Regions from separate parts of the Vallitalea sediminicola genome, predicted to be linked through region 1. Evidence: riboswitches for the same ligand, from Rfam matches in the RefSeq annotation. Region 1 holds a riboswitch; the other holds the start of a gene.
What was found. Region 1 has a riboswitch for cobalamin ahead of ACX6CF_RS00235 (ABC transporter substrate-binding protein). Riboswitches for the same ligand answer to the same signal wherever they lie in the genome.
Positions count from the first base shown of each region.

Region 1 (8,451 bases):
GAACTATAATAACGATAAATACATACATATAAATAAATTAAATGAAGGACACTAAATAAAAAGTTGCATAAATCCATAAAAATGTGTTGACATATTTTCAAATTCGTATATAATGAATATATAAATATTGAACAGAAGTTACATGATAATCTTTTATTAATAAACACCTATTAAATACAATGATGTATTTTATTTTGTAGACAATGTGGTCTATATACTCTATCAAGAGTATGTAGGCTTTTTTCGTGTTTTAAAAAAGATTAGCGTAACCTATGTTCTACTAAAAGAAGGAGGTTAATAATGAGTAAAATAACCAAAATCGATATTATTACTCGCCCGAGTAAAGTAGAGGAATTAAAAGAAGCATTCAATGAAATAGGTATTACGGGTATGACATTTTCACATGTATTAGGATGTGGGCAGCAAAAAGGTAAAACAAAATATTATAGAGGAAATGAATATAGCATTGATTTACTACCAAAATCAAAAATAGAAGTAGTGGTTTGCGAAGTTCCAGTAGAAGTAGTTGTTGAAACAGCGCAAGAGGTACTTAGAACAGGTGAAATAGGAGACGGTAAGATCTTTATATATCCAGTAGAAAATGTAATCAAGGTTCGTACTGGAGAAGAAGGTGTAGAAGCTTTATAAAGTTAATATAAAAAAATAGGAGTGAAATTATTATGGAAGAAATCAAGTTTATATTAGATAACATGTGGATTTTAATAGCTACAACATTAGTATTTTTTATGCAAGCAGGATTTGCAATGGTTGAAACAGGTTTTACAAGAGCTAAAAATGCGGGAAACATAATAATGAAGAATTTAATGGACTTTGCAATTGGTTCAATAATGTTTTGGGTAATTGGATATGGATTGATGTACGGAAAATCGATAGGAGGATTAATTGGAACTCCTGATTTACTATTTCTTAATAATACTGATTATACAGCGCTTATATTTCAAACAGTTTTTTGTGCTACTGCGGCTACCATAGTATCAGGCGCAATGGCAGAAAGAACCAAGTTTATATCCTACTTGATATATAGTTTCTTCATATCAGTAATAATATATCCAGTAGCTGGACATTGGATATGGGGTGGAGGATGGTTGAGTCAACTTGGCTTCCACGATTTTGCAGGTTCAACTGTTGTTCACTCAGTTGGAGGATGGTGTGCCTTAGTAGGAGCTTCTATTCTTGGACCACGTATAGGGAAGTATACAAAAGATGGAAAATCAAAAGCTATACCAGGACATAGTTTGACACTAGGGGCATTAGGGGTATTCATACTTTGGTTTGGATGGTTTGGTTTTAACCCAGGTTCTCAGTTGGCAGCTTCGTCTGGAGCAGATATAGCATCAATATCAAAAATATTCGTTACAACAAACTTAGCAGCGGCAATTTCTGCTATTGTTACAATGATAGTTACATGGGTTAGATACAAAAAGCCAGATGTTTCAATGACCTTAAATGGTGCATTAGCAGGACTTGTTGCAATTACTGCTGGATGTGCAGTGGTTACTCCTGTGGGAGCTGTCATGATAGGTATTATTTCAGGTGTGACCATAATATTTGGTATAGAATTTATTGATAAAATATTGAAAATAGATGATCCAGTTGGAGCTATTGGTGTACATGGAATATCTGGAGCATTGGGAACTATCTGTGTTGGTTTATTCTCAGCAGATGCAGAAGTAGGATTAGGTCTATTCTATGGTGGAGGTTTTAGACAATTAGGTGTTCAGGCATTAGGAGTAATCACCGTAGCAGCTTGGGTAATAGCAATAGCATTTATCATCTTCAAAGCAGTTGATTTGACTATAGGATTAAGAGTAAATAAAAGAGAAGAGAACATAGGATTAGATATAGAAGAACATGGTATTGAGAGTTATGCTGATTTTGAGATAAAAGTGATGTAATATGTTAATATATCTATTAAGCAAGAAGGGACTGCCGTATAAAAATATTATAGGCTTTAGGAAGAGTGATTTTGTATGGCTAGAGTACAGCCCCTTCTGCTTTAACCAGATATATTTTTAAGAGGATTTTTCTTATATTTATTAGTATTCATCATAGGAATGAAGAATGGGCAATCATTATAATCATCCATTAATATTCTAACATCAAGGTTAAAAACATCATGTAAGATTTCCTTAGTAATTATACTCTTAGGATCACCTTGCTTATATATGTCTCCATCCTTGATGACAATTATTTTATCAGAATATCTAGCAGCTTGATTCAGGTCATGTAGAACCATGACAATAGTTAACTTCATTGTATGATTAAGCTTTCTAACCAATTCCAATACTTCAAATTGATGACTGATATCAAGATATGTTGTGGGTTCATCCAATAGAAGAATATTGGGTTTTTGACATAGTGCCATAGCAATCCATGCCCTTTGACGTTCTCCACCAGATAGAGTGGTAACTTGTCTATCTTTTAGATGTTCCATTTTAGTCAGCTCTATTGCCCAGTTAATAATATCAATGTCTTCTTTATGAAGTTTGGCAGTCCAATCAAGATGTGGATATCTTCCATAACTAACTAGGTCAAAGACTGTAAAATCATCAGGTGCAGTAGGAGATTGAGGTAATATGGACATTTCTTTTGCTAATAACTTAGTATCCATCTGAAAAATTGAATTCCCATTAAGGTATACATCACCATATTTAGGTTTTAGATTTCTTGATAATGCTTTTAATAGGGTTGATTTGCCGCAACCATTTGTACCTATCAAGGTATTTATGGAACCTTTTTTTATGTTCAAGGAAAGGTTATCGATTATATTGTTTTTGCCATAATTAATTGTCACTGAATTAGTTCTTAACACGATTTTTCAAGCCGCCTCTCAATAGGAATATAAAAAATGGTGCGCCAAGCATTGACATAACAATACCTACAGGTATTTCTACAGGGTCCATAACTATTCTTGCGATTGTATCACAAAACATCATCAAAGATGCTCCCAGTAAAGCACTTGCAGGAAATAGATATCTATAGTCAGAACCGATTATAAGTCTTGTTATATGAGGTACAATCAATCCAACAAATCCTAACAATCCAACATTACTTGCTGAGCTGGCTGCTAGTAGTGAAGCTAAAGCAATAAAAATTTTTCTTACTCTCTCAATTTTCAGTCCTAGTCCTGTGGCTATTTCGTCACCAAGCATTAATATATTCAATTTCTTAGATAATAAGAAAGCTACAATTAATCCAAATAGTGCATAAGGCCATAATGCATAGAAATCTTTCCAAGTCTTAGCGGCTAAACTACCTACCATAAAACCTAATGCATTTTGCACTCTGTCAGGATAGAAGATTAGGATTGTATTAATCCAAGCTCCTAAAAATGATGATACAGCAATACCTGCTAATATCATTCTAAGTGGCTTAATACCATTCTTCCAAGAAAGTATGTATATTAACATAGTAGTAAATAATGCAAAAGCAAAAGCAATTGGTGTAACAAGATAATCATAATCAGGAAAGACAACTAGGATGAAAACAGCACCTAATCCCGCTCCAGAAGAAACACCAATAGTATTAGGTGAAGCTAGGGGGTTTCTCATTACCCCCTGTAACATGCCTCCAGCCAAAGACAAACATATACCAACAGTTCCAGCTACAAGTGACCTTGGAACTCTTACTTTCCATATAATATTTCTATTGACTCCTGTTTCATCAATAAATATAGCTTTTAATATTTCTGGAACTGATATCTTAAAAGCACCTAAACTAATACTAAAAAGAAATGATATGAAAGTAACAATTAGCAAAATGATTAGTATGGTAATCTTATAAGAATGTCTGTTTTTTAATTCGTTCATTATTTAAATACCTGAGGATATAATATTTTAGCTAAATATTCAAATGCTTCAGGATATTTTGCATTTGGTTTGTAATGGAATAATTCTGGTGGAAGATAATGTACATTACCTTCTTTTATTGCTGTAAGTGTAGCCCATGCTTCATTTGATTCTAAGTCATCTTTTATACGAGTCTTAACTTTTTCAAGATCCCCCATAGGAACAACTAATATTACATCAGGGTCTTTTTCAAGGATTTTTTCCAAACTAAAATCTACTTTTGAACTATTTTCAACTGGTGAATCAGTAATAATATTGTTAGCTCCAAGCATTTCTAACATATTTCCTACTAGACCTGTAGAAAGTTCTGCTTTTACATATTTTGAAGAACCAAATAAAATAAATACATTAGGCTGTTCTTCTTTTTTTGCTTTTTCACAGATTTTATTTACATTTTCCTGTAGAGCTTTTACTTCTGAATCATAAATATCATCTCTACCAGTAATCTTTGTAAATAATCTTAATGTATCATTAAATCTACTGTAAGGATTATTACTAACATCAACATATGCATATTCTATGTTATTGCTTTTTAGTATATCTTCCATTTCTACGTGTTGGCTTCTAGTTGAGCTTAAGATAACTAAGTCAGGTTCTAGAGATAATATTTTTTCAACACTAGGTGCGTTTACTTTTCCCACTTGTTCAATATCCTTAGCAGCTTCTGGAACATTAGTTTTACCACTTACTCTAGCAATGGCTTCTCCACCTGCTAGATACCAGATATCTAGAATAGAATTCATAAGAACAACAACTTTTTTTGGATTCTTAGTAATTGTTTGTTCATCACCTAATGGGTTCAAATATGTAATAGTTGTATCAGTATCTTCGACTATGAATTCGGGTAATGCCTGTGAATCTTCAGTTGCAGAATCTTTTTCTGAATCATCACTAGATGTAGCTGTATCTTTTTCAACATCTTTATCTTCATCAGTAGTTTTCTCAGTGTTATCTGGAGTAACAGTAGTTTTTGATGAATCCTGCTGTTTAGAACATCCACTAAATGAAGTAACGGTCAAAATAAAGATTAATAAAATGGCGATACGTTTCATGTTTTTCATTATTAAAGTCCTCCTAGAAATTCTTTTATTAAGGTATCATTGAATTTTAATCTAATAGTCTTTTAAGGAGTGATATAAATAAAAAAACCTACAACTAATCGTTGTAAGTTATATTAACAAATTAAATAAGTTTATCATATGTAAAATTATTAATTAATTAATGTAATCGTATCTTCTCACCCGAAGTTAGTTACATGGATTATTAAAGGCAGGTTTCCTGACTCGTAGTTCAATTTACTCTCTTAATCTTCCCAGTTTCCCAGTGATATATCTAAGATTTCATCCCTACTTACAGTAGCGGGGGCTGTAGAGGATTCACACCTCATTCCCTATTATCTTATAATGGTAAATTTTGTTGGTTTAACATTATAAAAGCACCTTCAAAGAACTATTAAATTTTAAAGAAATAGTATCATAGTTTTATGGTAATGTCAATGTGATATGGATAGCATTACATTATTAATGTTTCATTGACATAGGGCTTTATATGATTTATTATAAGATTAAATTAATTAACGATTAAATAGAAATATATATGTTTGAGGATAATTCTTATTAATTCTCAAAGGGAATCAGGTTAGAATCCTGAACGGTCACGCCACTGTGTAAATAATTTCCTTTTATATTAAGGAAGTTATTATAGTCAGAGTACCTATTTTAATCCTAATACACTTACGTATTATTTTGCGTAAAAACTTTGCGAGGGACAGAGGGTGTAACTATTTATTATTCATTAATAAATAATGTATATCATACTCTTATCTCGTTGTAGGTAAGAGTTTTTTATTATATATAAGGAGGCAGTTATTATGGAAAAGAAAAAAGCGATATTAGTTGTAAGTTTTGGAAGTAGTTATGAAAGTGCAAGAAGAGAACAGATAGAACCTATAGAAAAATTGATAGAGACTACATACACTGATTATAAGGTAGTACGTGCATTTACATCTAACATAATAATAAGAAAGTTAAAAGAAAAAAATATATTAATAGATACACCAAAGGAAGCATTAAAACGATTGATTGAAGAAGGTTTTGAACACATCATTGTACAACCAACCCATATAATACCAGGTTTTGAGTATGATAAGATAAAAACAATAGTTAATATAATGAATCATAATAAAAATGTACATATTACTCTTTCATGCCCTTTGCTATATCATAAAAATGATTATAAAGAAGTTATAGAAGCATTGAAAACTTATATCCCTAGTGTAGATACTAATGAAGCTGTTGTATTGCTAGGGCATGGTACTGAACATTATGCTAATACAAGCTATTATTATTTACAATATCTTCTAGAAAATGAACAGTTACCAATATTGATAGGAACTATAGAAGATGGAATTGAATCAATTATCAAGAGATTGAAAAAAGGAAAATACAGTAAAGCAGTTCTTATGCCATTTTTGGTAGTTGCAGGAGATCATGCCCACAATGATATGGCAGGAGACGAAGAAGATTCATGGAAAAATGTACTAATTGCTAATGATATAGAAGTTAGAACAATAACTAAAGGATTAGGTGGTAACCAAGCAATTAGAAAAATTTATCTTAATCACCTAAAGGAAGCAGTGAATAATCAATGATGACGGAAAAACCTAGATTAATTATATCAGCTCCAAATAGCGGAACGGGTAAAACGACTCTTACAATAGCGTTAATGGCCGCATTATGTAAAAGAGGATTAAAAGTACAACCATATAAAGTAGGACCTGATTACATAGACACGGGATTCCATGAAAGTGTAACTGGTAGACCCAGTATTAACATAGATGGATGGCTTTTGAAAGACCAGATGAACAGATATCTATTTGATAAATATAATCAAGATGCAGACATAAGTATCATTGAAGGTGTCATGGGATTATATGATGGTTATGGCAGTGAGCCTATGATTGGTAGTACAGCGCATATATCCAAGATACTGAAATCCCCTGTTATATTGGTGATGAATGTAAAGGGAATGTCAACCAGTGCTGCGGCAATAGTTCATGGAATGAAAACTTTTAGAGATATCTCGATAAAAGGCGTAATAATTAATCTTCCCATGTCAGAAAGACATTATGAAATATTAAAAGAAACTATTGAAATCAATACGGATGTTCCAGTAATAGGATATCTACCAAAACTAGATGAAGTGAAACTGGAAAGCAGACATCTAGGACTTATTCAAAGTAGTGAAATAAGGGATATGAATGCAAAGATTCATAAACTCGCAGATACTATCACTGATACTGTAGATATTGATAAGTTGATTGAGATAGCTGGGAATGCAGAACCATTAGAAGAGCCTGATAGAGTTAAAACCAATAATCAATTTGATGTACATATTGCTGTAGCAAAAGATAAAGCATTCTCATTTCATTACAATGAAAATATAGAAATATTAATAGAATTAGGAGCTCATATTCATTACTTTAGTCCTCTACGAGATAAATCATTACCTGATAAATGTGATGGGATATATCTAGCAGGTGGTTACCCTGAAGTATTTGCCAAGGAACTGTCAAATAATACTAGTCTGATGGAAGATATTAGGAAAAAAGCCGATGAAGATATTCCTATATATGCAGAGTGCGGAGGGTATATGTATCTTCATGAGACTATTACCAATCTGGAAAATGAAACATATGAAATGGTTGGAATATATAAGGGTGGAGCATATATGAAAAAAAGACTCCAGAATTTTGGGTATGTTTCGGTAAAAGCAGATAAGGATACTCCTATATTCAATGAGAATACAGTATTCAGAGCACATGAATTTCACAGGTCAATAGTAGATAGAACTAAGGAACCTACATATATAACAGGATCAAAAAGAGATAAAACATGGCAGTGTGGGAAGTTATATAAAAACGTATATGGGATGTATCCACATATCTATTTCCCAGCTGAACTTAATATACCAGAAAAATTTCTTAAGACAGCGTTAACAATAAAAGACAAAAGGAGATAAGTAATGCATGATTTCATAGCTAATCCAAGAAAAATAGAAGAAGAAAGTTTTAGGATCATATATGAGAGTATGAAAAATACAGATCTTGCACCATTAAGATTGAGTATTATGCAAAGAGTTATTCATACTACTACAGATTTCATTTATGAAGATATATTATTATTCAAAGAACAAGTAGAAAATATTATATTAGACGCTTTTGAAAAAGGGTGTACAATCATTACTGATACACAGATGATAAAAGCGGGTATCAGCAAAAAGCTTACAGAGCAATTAGGTATAAAAATAGAATGTCTAGTAGGTTCAGAAGAAGCTTATAAGATTTCAAAAGAACAAGGTATCACACGGTCAATGGCAGCAGTTGACTTAGCGCTTAAGATACCAGGAGATAAAGTATTTGCTGTAGGTAATGCTCCAACTGCATTATTTCGTCTTATAGATCAAAATAATAAAAATAAAGTTGATACGGTAAAAGCAGTAATTGGTGTGCCGGTAGGATTTGTTGGAGCAGCCGAATCTAAAGATGCTCTATGGGATGAAGATATTCCATCTATAATAACAA
Region 1 covers NZ_BTPT01000001.1:53,007-61,457, forward strand. Annotated here, with positions in the region: partial or broken gene ACX6CF_RS00215 (P-II family nitrogen regulator) at 307-648, shown strand; partial or broken gene ACX6CF_RS00220 (ammonium transporter) at 681-1,898, shown strand; gene ACX6CF_RS00225 (ABC transporter ATP-binding protein) at 2,018-2,833, opposite strand; gene ACX6CF_RS00230 (FecCD family ABC transporter permease) at 2,820-3,830, opposite strand; gene ACX6CF_RS00235 (ABC transporter substrate-binding protein) at 3,830-4,930, opposite strand; cobalamin riboswitch at 5,121-5,327, opposite strand; cobalamin riboswitch at 5,457-5,604, shown strand; gene ACX6CF_RS00240 (sirohydrochlorin cobaltochelatase) at 5,740-6,519, shown strand; gene ACX6CF_RS00245 (cobyrinate a,c-diamide synthase) at 6,516-7,889, shown strand; gene ACX6CF_RS00250 (precorrin-8X methylmutase) at 7,893-8,451, shown strand, end outside.

Region 2 (8,451 bases), on a different contig from region 1:
ATAGACTTATAGGTACTATAGACATTGAGACAGCAATCTCTAAAGGTGAAAAAGCTATAGATTATGGTGTTTTGCATAAGGCGAATGAAAATATTTTATATGTTGATGAAGTTAATCTGTTGAGTGAACATATTGTTAACTGCTTGCTGGAAGTATCATCTTCTGGTATTAATAAAATAGAAAGAGAAGGATTATCCTATAGCCATGAATCTAGGTTCATATTAATAGGAACAATGAATCCTGAGGAGGGTTATCTACGGTCACAATTTATAGATAGATTCGGGTTGTATGTGGAGAGTAGAGGTTCAAGAGATATTCAGGAGCGTAAGCAGATAATCAAAAGAAGATTAGATTATGAATTAGACCCAATTAGATTTTCTGGTAAGTGGGAAAAGGAAAATAATAATATAAGAGAAAAGATTATTAATGCTAAAGAGATTCTTGAAAAAGTTGTAGTAGATGAAGAACAATTGTATTTTGCGGCAGAGATAGCAAAAGCGGGAAATTGTTCAGGTCATAGAGCTGAGATATCCATAGTAGAAACGGCTAAAGCTATAGCTGCACTTGATATGAGAAAAGTAGTTGTTAAGGATGATATTGAAGAAGCAGCAAGTTATAGTTTGCCTCATAGAATAAGGGAAATACCTAATTTCAATGATAATAAAAAAGAGACAAATAATAATAGTGATAGTACATCTGATAATGAGATACAAAAAAACGATAAATCCAATAGTATTAAAGATGATTATATTAACCAAAGTGATACAAGGAATAATGATCTCAATAATATAGGGGATAATGAGTTAACTGCTGATGAGTATAGTGGTGAAAATGATAATAACAATCAAAACAATAATGAGGTGAACAACAAAGCTCATTTCCAAGAAAAGATTGAATTACCATTATATGATGACAAAATTATTCCCTTGGAAGTAAATTCTCATAATAATCCTAAAAAAATACTAGGAACAGGAAAAAGAACTAAAGTAAAAAATGATTCCCTAAGAGGTAGATATATTAAGTATTCTATTCCAAAAGGAAAAGTTCGTTCTATTGCATTTGATGCTACATTCAGAGCTGCATTACCCTATCAAAAATTAAGATGTAGAGACCAAGTAGCTATTGCTATAGAAAAGTCAGATTTCAGAGAGAAAATCAGAGAAAGAAGAACCGGAAGTACAATATTATTTGTAGTTGATGCAAGTGGTTCTATGGGAACAAAACAACGAATGAGGGCTGTAAAATCAGCAATTATTTCAATGCTTAATGATGCTTATCAAAAGAGGGATAAAGTAGGTATGATTGCCTTTAGAAAAGATAAAGCTGAAGTTTTACTTCCTATAACCAAAAGTGTAGATATGGCAGAGAAGAGGCTTAAGAATATACCTACAGGGGGGAAAACCCCTTTAGCTTCTGGGTTATATTTGACGTATGAGTTACTAAAATCTTATAAGATAAAGGAACCAGATACAGAACCTTTGATAGTACTAGTTACAGATGGTAAAGCCAATGTATCATTAAACAAAGGTAAACCTATAGATGATGCATTACATATGGCTAAAATGATAAAAAATGAAGGCTTTCAAACTATGGTTGTTGATACGGAAAGTGGTTTTATCCAATTAGGATTAGGCAAAAAACTTTCAGATGAAATAAATGGAGAGTATTATAAATTAGAAGATTTGAAAGCAAAAGAATTGAAGAGTATTGTTAAAAGATAATATCAGATAATACATTTTTTGAGATGGCTACAAGTTTTGGAAGATAGATTAGGTTTAGCTATTCATACCATTAAATGTCCTGTTTAAAGGGTATGCGCTATGCCGTTTATGGCTTCGCTCACCGCTAAATCTAGTCTATCTTCTTTTATATTGACGTTAGAAATGTATTATCTGACTTTCTAACTTGCTTTATTAATTAGAAGAAATCCATTCTGAAATATCATCAATAACTTTTTCATCTACCTGAGAAGGTATAAAATATTCATCAGGATTAGGAGTGCCTTCGCCTTTAGTGAATATATGATTAAGTCCGTCGTATAACTTGAAAGTTACATTAGCTTTTGATTCTAAGCTTTCTTTCCACATATTGAAATCTTCTACAGTAACTTGATAATCTCTTTTACCTTGTAAAATTAGCATTGGTTTTGTAATATCTTTTGCAGCAATAGTTGGTTTATAATCTTTTAGATCCAGGTAATAATCTTTACCGAGACCACCCAAATCTGCTGTTGTATAATTACTGGATTCATCAATTGTTTTTACTTTATCATAGACGCTCCTATAATAATCAATTTGTTTTTGTTCTTCATCAGTAATCTTACCATCTAGATTAGATAAATAAGGTATTTGATATATCAATAGATCTTCCATCGGTCTAGCAGGACCAGCAAAAATAATATAGCCATTAGCATTAGGAATTTCATTAGCTATACGTGGCATCAAATAACCGCTGAGACTATGACCAAGTACATAAACACCTGTAGAATTAATGTCTTTATTATCAAGGATATAATTGTAAGCATATACTACATCGTCTATGGTTTCATCATAAACAGTCAATTCCTCTTGCTCTGCTATCCATTTACTACGGTGAGCAAATACTCTTTTATCATATCTAAGAACTCCAATACCTTTACTTGCAAGTCCGTATGCAATATCTCTAAATGGCTTATTAGGTCCTACAGTTTCATCTTTATCTTGTGGACCAGAACCATGTGCAAGAATGATAATAGGATATTCATCTTTGTCTTTTGGAATAGTTAATATTCCTGGTAGTCGATATTCTTCGTGACCGAATTCCACAGGTATTTCTTTTGCATTTTCAGGAATACTTACTTCAACTGCTGCATCTTTAGCTGGTGTTAGAGAAAAACCTTCTATAACTTTATCTTTGTTGAATGATACAGTACAGTTGATATTACTTTTACTGTATTTATTTGTTATGGTAACTATTGTATGAGTATCTGTATTAGTTGTGTTGGTGGATATTGTTTCAATGAATTTACCTACTAAACCATTAATCTGACTATCTGTTGATTTTAACATCTCTTCATTAATCATCTGTTTTAGTTGTAAAGAAAAATTGAAGTTATTACTAATGAATTCAAAATCTTTAGCGATAAAAGCATTATTTATGCTGGTAGCTATTTCCTCTTCAGTACCATCTACCAATGTATCAGTATCTGATTGATCTGTATCAGACGTATCATCTTTTATATCAGATTGTTCATTTTTAGTAACATTTTCTGGCTCTTTATTTTCTTTTGTTTCTGTTGCTTTACATCCAGCTAATAGTAGTGCAATTATTGTTAATGAAAGAATAAATTTCTTCATATGATATCGCTCCTTTTATAGTTATTAGATTATTAGACAAATATCTAAATGTTTATTTAAAGTATAATCTAAAAACTAAATTGTGTCAAGATATTGATTTTATATTTGTTATAGAATATAATGATTTCATATATATAATTTAATATATGCTTACTATTATTATTTATAATTTAATAAAAGTGAGTAAAATAATCTATATTTATAAGGAAACTGGTGAAAATCCAGTACAGCCACCGCTACTGTATTTACTACTAATGCAATAAAAGCCACTGAATTAGTTTTTGGGAAGGCATTGCGTTAGGTTACATGTATAAGTCAGGATACTTTTTTAGATTACTAAGTATATTAAATCCAGATTGCGTGTGGAGATATGGGTTTGTTTTAATGTATATCTATAATATAAATTAATTCTAATACACATTTCTGCAAACATTATTCCTCATTAAGAATGGCAAGTTTTTTATTACCTATAACTCAATATAGTTTAAAAGTAACTATTAAAAATGCATCGTGCATAAAAAATGGAGTGAGAAAATGAATAATATAATGTTTCAAGGAACAGCTTCTACCGTTGGTAAAAGTATACTTACAGCTGCTTTATGCAGAATATTAAATGATGATGGAATTAGTGTAGCTCCATTTAAATCACAGAATATGGCGCTTAATTCTTTTGTGACAGAAGACGGAAAAGAGATGGGAAGAGCTCAAGTTGTACAAGCTGAAGCTGCTCGTATAAAATCTACTGTTGAAATGAATCCAATTCTTCTAAAACCGACTAGTGATGTTGGAAGTCAGGTAATATTGAATGGTAAAATATTCAAGAATATGTGTGCAAAAGATTATTTTGGTACAAAAGCCGGATTAAAAGATCATATAGTAGAGGCTTACAACAAGTTACAATCTAAATATGATGTTATTGTATTAGAAGGAGCAGGAAGTCCAGCAGAAATTAATCTTAGAGAGAACGATATTGTTAACATGGGTATGGCTGAGATGGTAGATGCACCTGTAGTACTTATTGGTGATATTGATAAAGGAGGAGTTTTTGCCTCAATCTATGGAACAGTTATGCTTCTTGAACCAGAAGAAAGAAAAAGAATCAAAGGATATGTTATCAACAAATTCAGAGGGGACGAAAAGATTCTTCAACCAGGTATAGACATGTTCTATAAAAAACTACAAATACCATGTCTAGGAGTTATTCCCTTCAAACCATTAAAAATAGACGATGAAGATAGCGTTACAGAAAGATTTGATAGAAAAACAGAGGGAGATATTATAATTGGTGTCCTTCGATTACCATATATGTCTAATTTTACTGATTTCACAGTATTTGAATTAGAAGATGGTGTATCCGTTAGATATATAAAAGAAAACGAAGACTTTGAAGGTGTCGACCTATTAATCATACCAGGCAGCAAAAATACCCTTAAAGACATGGAATACATACATAATTCCTCACTAAAAGCAGGTATCTACAGAGCTCATAGAAATGATATACCCATAATTGGTATATGCGGAGGCTATCAAATGCTCGGAGAAACCATAACCGATGAAAAAGGCGTAGAAACTGTCATGAACAGTATTAACGGTCTAGGTCTATTAGAAATAAAAACAGAAATGGAAGAAATAAAACAAACAACCCAAATAACAGGAAACATAATGCTAGAAATCCCCTTCGCAAAAAACTCCTGTAACCTAAAAGTAAACGGATACGAAATCCACATGGGTAAAACCCATCTAATGGGAGAAACTCTACCACTTGTTAAACTAACAGATGGACGACTAGACGGAGCAATCAATTCTAAGAAAAACGTGTTTGGAACGTATCTACATGGAATATTCGATAACGATGAATTGCGTAAAAAAATACTAGACCAAATAAGAAACAAAAAAGGATTAAATTGCAATAACAACATAGACTACGCAAAATTAAAAGACATGGAATACGACAAACTAGCAAAACTAGTACGTCAACATATTGACCTAGAAAAAATTAAAGACATAATTTACAATAGTTGATTTATAGAGACAATCAATTGCTACTACCACACGGGTAGAAGAGTAAAGTATTAGAATCACGCAGACCGACCGCTTCTCAGGGTAAGGCAAGTGATTCTAATACTTTGCCCTGACCCCTTTCAACAATTCCATAAAAAATCCACATCTAAGAGGTGTTATCATTGAAAGTTATTATAATAATATGTATAGCAGTAATACTTGACTGGATATTTGGTGATCCATTGAATGTGCCACATCCTATCATATACATAGGAAAATTAATAAGTAAATTAGAAAAAAGCATAAGAAAAAGTAAAATACCTCTAAAAGCAGGTGGCTTCATCTTGCTTTTTGCAACAGTAGGAATAACTGTAATTGTAATAACTCTTTTATTATTTGCTTGTGGGAAAATACATCCTTATGTTAGAGATGTTGTTACAACTTATCTCCTCTATACATCATTAGCAGCTAAATGTTTGAAGGATGAAGTATTAAAAGTTTGGAAAGCCATAGATGAAGATGATTTAGACTTGTCCAGAAAACAATTATCATACTTGGTTGGAAGAGATACCAATCATCTAACCGAAGAAGAAATTATTAGAGGAGCTATTGAAACAACAGCAGAAAATACTATAGATGGAATACTTGCCCCTCTTATGTTTATTGGTATTGGATTTATTTTCAATATGCCTGTGCAATTCGTTTTTATGTATAAAGCAGTAAATACCCTTGATTCAATGGTAGGATATCTCCATTCTCATTACAAAGATATAGGATTTGCTTCTGCTAAAACAGATGATATATTTAACTATATTCCAGCTAGGATTGGTAGTCTATTTATGCTGTTAGCTGGAGGTATACTTGGCTATAACTTCAGTAAAGGGTGGAAAATATTAAAAAGGGATAACAGAAATCATAAAAGTCCTAATTGTGGTTATCCTGAATCGGTGGTGGCAGGTCTATTAAATATTCAAATAGGTGGGACTAATACATATTTTAATGAGGTTGTTGTAAAACCAACTATAGGCGATACTCTAGAAGAATTAAGTGGAGACCATATAAAAAAATCTACTAAGATTATGTATGTATCGGAGATTATTACAGTTGGAATTATTTGCTTAATATCATTGATACTAACATTAATGATTGTTTGACTTAGGAAGGAATGAACTTTATGAATAAGCATGGCGGATATTATGGGAAATCAGGAGTTGTTGATTATAGTGTTAATATTAATCCATTAGGTTTACCTGAGGATATTAGAGAAACCATAATATCTAGTATAGATAATATCTGTAAGTACCCTGATATTGGGGGGAATAAAGCAAAAGAAGCTATAGCAAAACATATAAATGTAGATTCTAATAAAATAATAATGGGAAATGGAGCAAGTGAACTTATTTATCTATTTGCCAGAGCTGTAAAACCAAAAAAAGTATTAATCATCCAACCAACTTTTAATGAATACAGAAGGGCTTTTTCATTGGTTGGTAGTGAAATAGATGATTATATATTAGATAGCAAAGATGATTTCAAATTTGATTTGGATACTTTTTCTACAAAAATGAAATTATTTCAACCTGATGTTGTAGTTTTATGTAATCCTAACAATCCTACAGGAAAATATCTTGGATTTGATGTAATAAGTGAAATGATGGATATTATTAAGAAGCAAAATAGTTTTTTATTTATAGACGAGTCTTTTGTTGAATTTACTGGTAATGAGCCTGTTGGTGGTCGACTAGGTTATGAAGATATATTTTCTCTTAGGTCGATGACTAAGTATTATGCTGTTCCTGGATTAAGAATAGGTTATGCAGTGACTAATGATAGGGTTATAGAAAAGATGGAAGAATATAAGGAACCTTGGACTATGAATACTTTTGCTATTAATATTGTGCCAAAGGTTATTGCAGATAAAGATTTTCAGAAAAAAGTAGGTAAGTGGATTGAGGAAGAAAGAAAATATATGTATGAAGCTTTGAGTGATGTTAAAAATATTAAGGTATATAAAAGTTACTCTAACTTTTTCCTTTGTAGATTAAATTATTTCTCAGGAAATATGTTGAATTTAAAATTATTGGAAGATAATATGTATGTTAGGGTTTGTGATGATTTTGAATCGTTGAATGATGGGTTTGTTAGGATTGCTGTTAAGAGGCATGAGGATAATGAAAAGCTTGTAAGAAGATTAAAATATTTATTTTAGTGGTAGACTTACGTAGGTTAAATATGTATACAAAACAGCTTTAACAAATATTTGAAGAAAAACTAAATTCGTTCCAAGAAATATTACTAAACCTTAACAACTCCTTCGTCAAACAGTTAAGGTTCTTAACGTAATATTTCTTTCCACTCATTAAGGCACGAGAAAAAAATAAACTAGTCACCTTACTCGTCCTTTTAATTATTTTTGTCGTTATCCGATTACTTGCATACATATAGTATGAAACTAATCAGCTGCCTAGAAACTAATCAAAATTACTTCGCAAATTGACTAGTTTATTTTTTCCTCGTGCCTAAGATTTTCTTGTCAAATATTTGTAAGTCGCTTTATTTGTATACATATTTACCTACTGGGTAGTGGTATATGGAAAATGAGATTAGATGTGAGGTAAAATATATATTATATCTAGGATAGAGTTTATTTTGTTTTTGTAGGAAGAGTTCAAGATATTGAATTGATTATAGTGAGGAGTGAATGTTGTGGGAATTATTATGGTAACGGGTGGTGCCCGTAGTGGTAAGAGTACTTATGGGGAACAATTGGCTAAGGTGAGAGGTAAGAATATTGCTTATATTGCTACGGCGGTTGTTACTGATAAGGATATGGAAGATAGGGTTAAGAAACATAGGGAGTCAAGACCGAAAGCGTGGTTGACTATTGAGAGGTATAAGGGATTTGATAGTATTGATAAAGATGTAGTTATGTCAACTGATTTGTTTTTATTGGATTGTATCACTACGATGGTGACTAATCTCATGTTTGATAAAGAGATTGATTATGATACTTGTAGTAATGAGGACATTCAGATGGTTGAAGATTATGTGTTTGGAGAAGTTAAGAAGCTTCTTGATTTCATGGAGGGTAATGATAAGGAGATTATATTAGTTA
Region 2 covers NZ_BTPT01000029.1:2,020-10,470, reverse strand. Annotated here, with positions in the region: gene ACX6CF_RS13200 (magnesium chelatase subunit D family protein) at 1-1,721, shown strand, start outside; gene ACX6CF_RS13195 (alpha/beta hydrolase) at 1,914-3,335, opposite strand; cobalamin riboswitch at 3,505-3,681, shown strand; gene ACX6CF_RS13190 (cobyric acid synthase) at 3,870-5,357, shown strand; gene cbiB (adenosylcobinamide-phosphate synthase CbiB) at 5,519-6,490, shown strand; gene ACX6CF_RS13180 (pyridoxal phosphate-dependent aminotransferase) at 6,511-7,545, shown strand; gene cobU (bifunctional adenosylcobinamide kinase/adenosylcobinamide-phosphate guanylyltransferase) at 8,043-8,451, shown strand, end outside.
Region 2: linked by a shared signal. The riboswitch ahead of ACX6CF_RS13190 (cobyric acid synthase) and the one ahead of ACX6CF_RS00235 (ABC transporter substrate-binding protein) in region 1 are both predicted to bind cobalamin.